DNA from 3 places in the Georhizobium sp. MAB10 genome. Region 3 is predicted to be linked to each of the others. Evidence: riboswitches for the same ligand, from Rfam matches in the RefSeq annotation. Region 3 holds a riboswitch; each other region holds the start of a gene.

Region 1 (2,258 bases), 1.9 Mb from region 3:
CGCTACAGGTTTCGGCACCGCATCCTTTGAGCACGTCGCCATCGACGCCCAAATCGCCGAATTCATTGATGATCAGCGCGATGCGGCGACCTTGCGCATTCATCAGCAGGTTTCGAATGATCGTCGTCTTGCCGGCGCCGAGAAAGCCGGTGATCACCGTTGCCGGTATCTTCGATTGCATGGGAACTAACCCTTCATTTTGAGCGGCAGGCCGGCGGCGACGAAGTAGACTTCGCCTGCGACCGCAGCGATTTTCTGGTGCAGGCGCCCCGCGTGGTCGCGAAAGGCGCGCGCCATGGAATTTTCCGGCACGATGCCGAGGCCGACCTCGTTGGAGACGAGGATCACGCGACCGGGCGGGCTGGCGAGGAGCGAGACGAGATCGTCGAAAGCAGCGTCCATCGCGGCATCGCCCTGCTCTTCCATCATGAGATTGGTGACCCAGAGCGTCAGGCAATCCACCAGCACGACGCGGTCTGGCCGGATGTGCTCGCGCAGCACCCCGGTAAGCGAAAGCGGGCAATCATGGGTCACCCAGTCCGCACCGCGATCGACCCTGTGCCGTGCGATTCTCGCCCGCATCTCGTCGTCGAAGGCCTGCGCGGTCGCGACGTAATGGCGAGGAAGGCCCGTTCCCCGCGCCAGCTTTTCGGCATAGGCCGATTTGCCGGAGCGGGCCCCGCCAAGGACGAAGACCGCCCCGTTTCGCTGTTCGGCCATGTGGTCAGGCAAGACCGATGGCCGCAAGCACATGCTCGCCGACGAGCAAGGCTCCGACGCCTGCCACGACACCGCCGGAGATCCGCAAAGCGACATTGTCGGCGGTTCGGCCCGCCGCGAACAGTGCCGTCACGGCGAGGCCAGCACCGATCGCGCTCAGATACTGAGTGGCTGCAAAGCCCGCGAGATAGGCGAGAACCGGCGTCGTTTCGGCTCCGAACACGGCTTCGCCATAGGCGTGACCATGAAAGAGGCCGGCCAGCGCGAAGACGGCAGCGTAGGCGGCCGGAGCGTAAACGCGGCCCGAAAGCAGCATGATGCCGAGCACCGCGACCGACAGCGCGACCATGACTTCCACGAAGGGCAGACCGAGCGCTGCGAGGTGGACAAGCGTGCCGAGAACAGTCGCGCCAATGAAGAAGAGCGGCATGGTGAAGCGATGGCGCGTGAGCGTGGCCGCAATACCGACGGCGATGATGAACGCCAAATGGTCAAGCCCGATGATCGGATGCCCGATGCCGGACAAAAGACCTGCAGAGAAGGTTGAGGGCGTCTCGCCGCCCATTGGATGGTGGGCGTAGGCAGACGAGGCAAGCACAGAAAAGATTGCGGCTGCTACGCCGCGCTTGAAGACGATCATGAAGACAACTCCCGTGTCAGATAGGCCGTGAAGGCCTCTGAACAGCGTGTTCGCCTGACCGCGCAGTCTCCCCCATAGACCGGTGTCCCCCGGCAACGAGACTGTTGGCCAAGAGCGGAACACCCCGTCCCTCTAGGTTCGATGTCGACAGGCAGGTCTCCTGGCTCGTGGCTGCAGCACCGGACCGAAGGTCCGGTGCAACGGCTTGTCCCTCACCTTCCCGGAGCTTGCGGCGGCTGCGCCAGCGGACGATTCGTAGACAGGAGGCGTCCAGCCGTGGTTCTGCGCGGTCGCCACTCCAGTGGCTTTTCCAGTGATTGAGCTTCTAAGGCCTGCCCTGCACCATGCCGGGCATCGACCAACGAGACGCAATCGCCGGATGGGAAAGCCTCGCCACTCTACAGTCGCGGGGTCGGCTGCGATCAAGGCGCCCGAATTGGGTCCACCCCTCGCATTCCCTTTTCATCCCCGAACGCCAATGGCGCTCAGGAAACCTTTCGATGCACTAGAGATAGGCGTGGCGTGCGATCGGTGTCAATCGCGTTCGAGCGCTTCGCGCATCAGACAGACGCGGCCGAACCGAGAAGCCCGTCGACATCGAGCACCTGTTCCAGCCGCGCGGCGATGGCGTCGAGAGCGGCGTCGACACCCTGCGCATAATTGTCTGCTCCGGCTTTGACACCGAGTGTCGCGAGATAAGCGCGGCGGAACCCGTCGGCGGCGAAAAGCCCGTGCAGATAGGTACCCATCACACGCCCATCGGCCGTCGTGGCGCCATCCGGTCGGCCGTCGATCACCACCGGCGCGCAGGCCGCATCCGGTCCCTCGCTGACGCCGAGGTGGATTTCATATCCCTGCAACGGCTCATCGAATACCGTCGAATGGGCGGAGACATTTC
Region 2 (2,258 bases), 1.8 Mb from region 3:
GAGGCCGCTCTGGCCGATGCCGATCCGGACAATGCCGACACCTATCGCAGCAATGCAGAAGCTTTGACGGCACGGATCGACGAGCTGTCGACCGAAATCGCCGCGACCGTCGAACCGGTTGCCGATCGGCCCTTCATCGTCTTCCACGATGCCTACCACTATTTCGAGAACCGGTTCGGTCTCCGGGCTGCCGGCGCGATCACGATCAGCCCGGAAGTGGCGCCGGGTGCGGAACGCATCTCCGAACTGCGCCAGCGCGTCAACGAGCTGGATGCCGCCTGCGTTTTCGCCGAGCCGCAATTCGAGCCCCGGATCGTCAATGTCGTGATCGAAGGCACGGATGCGAAGGCCGGCGTGCTGGATCCCGAAGGCGCGGAAATCGCCGATGGGCCGGATCTCTACTTCGAACTGCTCCGCAACATGGCGACGTCTTTTACGACATGTCTCGGCGAAGAAAGCTGATCGCTGCGCTTCAGTGACATCGCGACAAAAAAGGCCCCGGCAGCGCTGCCGGGGCCTTTTTTGATCGAGTTGATCCGTAGTCCGGAAGCTATCAGATGATGCCGGCGACGATCGCAACACCCGCAAGCGCCATCACGCCGCCACCGGCGCGCGCTGCCAGCACGCCCTGCGAGCGGGACAGCTTGCCGATGCCAAGGCCGGCTGCGATGCCTGCAGCATGGAGCAGAGCCGTTGCCGCCATGAAGCCGAGGCCATAGGCGAGCCCTGCGCTGTCCTGCGGCATTTCGGTGCCGTGCGCATGACCGTGGAAGATGGCGAAGAAGCCGACGAGAGCCATGGCTGCTGCGACCGGCATCTGGCGACCGAACGCGGCGGCTGCGCCAATGGCAACGATCGACAGGCCGATGCCGAGTTCAACAAGCGGCAGATCGAAGGCGAATGCGCCAAGAACACCGCCGATCGCCATGGCGCCGACAAAGGCTGCGGGGACGAGCCAGCGCGGGCGGTTGGAGCTGGTCCGCTCAGCAACCAGATACGCCAGGAAGCCGACGGCGATCATGGCAAGCAGGTGATCTAGGCCGCCCAGCGGGTGCATGAAACCATAGGCGAAGCTTGCATTGTCATGGCCGCCATGCCCGGGATGGGCGAAGGCCGCCCCGGTCGAAAGCGCGAAGGCTGCAAGTGTGGTCAGAATGCGCATATCAAATCCTTTCGGGGCCCTCCGCCCCATCTCTGGTCGTATCTGCGGCTTTGCCGCGTGGCTGACGGCCGGTCTCCTGGCTCGGGACCAATCCCCTCCGCCTTCCCGATGCAAGAAGCGCACCAGTGGCATGATGGAAGGGCATCGTCCCTGACAGTCGCGGGGGCGGCGCCGGTTTTTCACCGGCTTCCCGTTTCACCTTGAAGATCAAGGCACCGTCGCAACGATTGGTGACAGCGGCCGCGACAAAACACAACCGCTGGCGATGCTCATTTCTTGAGCAAAAGCCGACGCTTCACTTCTTTTTGCGGGCAGGCCCTTTGCGCTCTGCCGATGCGGCCCAGAGATTGATGTCGGCCTCACGGGCGTAGCTGTCGATTTCGGCCAGTTCGGCGTCGGTGAAATCGAGATTGGCGAGCGCTCCGACGCAATCTTCCACCTGCGACACACGGCTGGCGCCGATAAGCGCCGAGGTGACGCGGCCACCGCGCAGAACCCAGGCAATGGCCATTTGCGCCAGCGTCTGGCCGCGCTTCTCGGCGATCTCGTTCAGCGCGCGGATATTGGCGAGGTTCTTGTCGTTGAGGAATTCCGGCATCAGGGACTTGCCTTGGCTGGCACGGCTATCCTCCGGCACGCCCTTCAGATACTTGGTCGTGAGCATGCCCTGGGCAAGCGGCGAGAAGACGATCGATCCGATGCCGAGATCGTCGAGCGCATCGAGAAGGCCGTCATCTTCGACCCAGCGGTTGAGCATGGAATAGCTCGGCTGATGGATGAGACACGGCGTGCCGAGGTCCTTGAGGATCGCCGCAGCTTCCCGCGTTCGCTGGGCGTTATAGGAGGAGATGCCCGCGTAAAGGGCCTTGCCCGAACGCACGATCTGATCGAGCGCCATCATCGTTTCTTCAAGCGGCGTCTCCGGATCGAAGCGGTGCGAATAGAAGATGTCGACATAGTCGAGCCCCATCCGCTTCAGACTCTGGTCGCAGGAGGCAATGACGTATTTGCGGCTTCCCCACTCCCCATAGGGCCCCGGCCACATGTCGTAGCCGGCCTTGGAAGAGATGATGAGTTGATCGCGGTAGCCGGCAAA
Region 3 (2,258 bases):
GAACCAACAAGCTCTTCTGTCGCCGTTTCCTCGTCGCCATCGACAACCAGGCCGACGAACGGGCCCGGCAGAAAGTCCGGCGGTCCGAGCGTCTCGAAATTCTGCGGATCGAGTTCGCTGCGGCGATTGACGTAGCGAAGCGTGCCGTCGAGCGTCAGCCCCGGCATCAGGTCATAGGCGAACCGGCCGTTGAGCGTGGCATTGCGGTCGCCGTCCTTCTCCGAGCCGAACGGCGAGACATTGTAGCCGTCGCTGCGTCGGAACGTGGCGCCAAGCGACAGATCGAAATCGTCGCGCCCGCCACTCAGCGTGACGCCGCCGAGCACAGTGCCGTCGGTTCCGGTCTCGCTCCGTACGTTCGTCCTGAAGCCGCCACGCTCGCCGCGCTTGGTGATGACGTTGATGACGCCCGAGAGCGCGTTGGAGCCGTAAAACGCGCTCTGCGGCCCGCGCAGGACTTCGATGCGTTCGATGTCGGACGTCATGAGGCTGCCGAAATCGAACTCGCCGGCTGCCGTGTCGCTGACGTCCACGCCGTCGATCATGACGATGACGTGGTTGGCTTCGGCGCCGCGCACCCGCACCTGCGTCTGTGCGCCGATCGATCCCATGCGGGAAACCGACAATCCGGGAACGGTGCGCAGGATATCGGCAACCGACGTCACCTGGCTTCGCTCGATATCCTCGGCGGTGATGACGGTGAAGGCACGGCCGGATTTTTCCTCTGCCACCGGCGTCAGTCCGTCGGTGACCAGCAGCCGGTCGAGAACGGTGGTGGTCTCGGATTCTTGAGCGCCGGCAACGCCGGCAGCCGCCAGCAGGATTAGCCCTGCTGGAATGAACGCTTTAAACAATGGGTCTGCCCTTCGGGTCGTGGAACGGCACGGTGGCACGCTCCCGGTTTCATCAGAAACCGCAGACGGACGGACGGCAGAGGCGATATGCACAAAGGCTCACCAAAGGTCGCACCCGGCGTGCGGCAACACTCTTTCAAATGTCACCGCCACGGACGACCGCGCATGGACCACACCCCGTGTCCACGCATGGGTGACTGGAACAGGCAGGTCTCCTGACTTCCGCGTCAACGCTTCGTCTTCCGCCTTCCCGAATGTGCGAACACACCCAGTGGCATCATGGAAGGAAGCTCGGCGGCTACAGTTGCGGGGGCAGTTGCGGAATTGGCCGAATGGCCGAACCGCATTCCCTTTTCATCCACCCGAAGGTGAAACCCGTTCCGAGCACACGTGTAGGGGTGGGCGTTCCGCGGGTCAATCCACAGGCTCGCCCATGCTGAGAAATCTTCTCTCCGAAAGATATTTAGAGCGTCTCTATGGTTTTCAGGGCGCCATCCAGCGCCTTGCCTTCCTCATCGAGAAGGGCGGCTTCGCGCAGGCGCCGCAGCCAGTCGGCCGCATCTTCCCGGTGGCGGATCATCGGCAGGCCGTCCATCACGCGTCGATATTTCGACAGGCCGCGCTCATGCGTGTCGGAATAGCCCTTGATCAGGCGCCGGCATTTCAGCACCTCGACAGCGAGATCGTAATTGATGTCGCGGACCGACAGCGCCGTTTCCAGCCACTGCGCCATGTGCTTCATCTCCACCTCGTGGCGGAGCAGGCGGCGTCGCGCAGGCTTCAGCGTCGCAATCCCGTAGAGCATGCCGAAGCCGACGATGCCGTCGGTGCGGATGCGTCGGCCGCGGTTGAACACCTTGTCGAGCGCGCCGAAGACCCGTGGGCTGCTTTCGATCCAGCGTCCGAGGCGGACGGGCAGCGTGCCACAGATTTCCTGCATGCGCGGATGGAAATACTCCGTCACATGGGCGATGGCGTCGCCGCCAATCCCTTGTTCGCGCCGCAGCCGCGCTTCACGGCTGGCGCGGGTCTTCAGGTCGGCTACGCGGATGATGTCGTCGTAGACGAGCGCATTGGCGATGTACTTGGCCGCCTCGATCGACAGCCGCCATTCATGCGCGGCATCGTCGATGGCGATGACCCTCTTCAGATGGTCGAGATAGTCGCGGCCGTAGGCGAGATCCTGGTAATCCACGACCTTGCGCAGACCACGGCCTGCCATGTCCTGCACGGGGGCAGGAAGATCGCCGATCATGCTGCGCAGTGCGCGCCATTCGGAAACGAGCGCTTCCGGGCCTTCCGGATCGCGCGCTTCGGCCTTGACCGCTTCGGGAACGGCAACAGCCGGCGTCTTTCCGCCCGCAAGGGCGAGGTCGCAGGCCGCATTGAACGCCCGCAAGCTCG

Evidence for each region. A riboswitch is a leader RNA that binds a small molecule or an ion and turns the genes downstream of it on or off. The one in region 3 is predicted to bind cobalamin.
Region 1: it holds a riboswitch for cobalamin, as region 3 does, so the genes downstream of both, PU133_RS08975 (HupE/UreJ family protein) here and PU133_RS18635 (TonB-dependent receptor plug domain-containing protein) in region 3, are expected to answer to the same signal.
Region 2: it holds a riboswitch for cobalamin, as region 3 does, so the genes downstream of both, PU133_RS09880 (HupE/UreJ family protein) here and PU133_RS18635 (TonB-dependent receptor plug domain-containing protein) in region 3, are expected to answer to the same signal.

Annotation. Positions count from the first base shown of each region.
Region 1 covers NZ_CP118314.1:1,944,961-1,947,218, reverse strand. Annotated here, with positions in the region: gene cobW (cobalamin biosynthesis protein CobW) at 1-181, opposite strand, end outside; gene cobU (bifunctional adenosylcobinamide kinase/adenosylcobinamide-phosphate guanylyltransferase) at 187-720, opposite strand; gene PU133_RS08975 (HupE/UreJ family protein) at 725-1,360, opposite strand; cobalamin riboswitch at 1,493-1,873, opposite strand; gene PU133_RS08970 (cobyric acid synthase) at 1,921-2,258, opposite strand, start outside.
Region 2 covers NZ_CP118314.1:2,120,105-2,122,362, reverse strand. Annotated here, with positions in the region: gene PU133_RS09885 (zinc ABC transporter substrate-binding protein) at 1-462, shown strand, start outside; gene PU133_RS09880 (HupE/UreJ family protein) at 554-1,162, opposite strand; cobalamin riboswitch at 1,211-1,397, opposite strand; gene mgrA (L-glyceraldehyde 3-phosphate reductase) at 1,458-2,258, opposite strand, start outside.
Region 3 covers NZ_CP118314.1:3,879,643-3,881,900, reverse strand. Annotated here, with positions in the region: gene PU133_RS18635 (TonB-dependent receptor plug domain-containing protein) at 1-854, opposite strand, end outside; cobalamin riboswitch at 1,042-1,248, opposite strand; gene PU133_RS18630 (indolepyruvate oxidoreductase subunit beta family protein) at 1,318-2,258, opposite strand, start outside.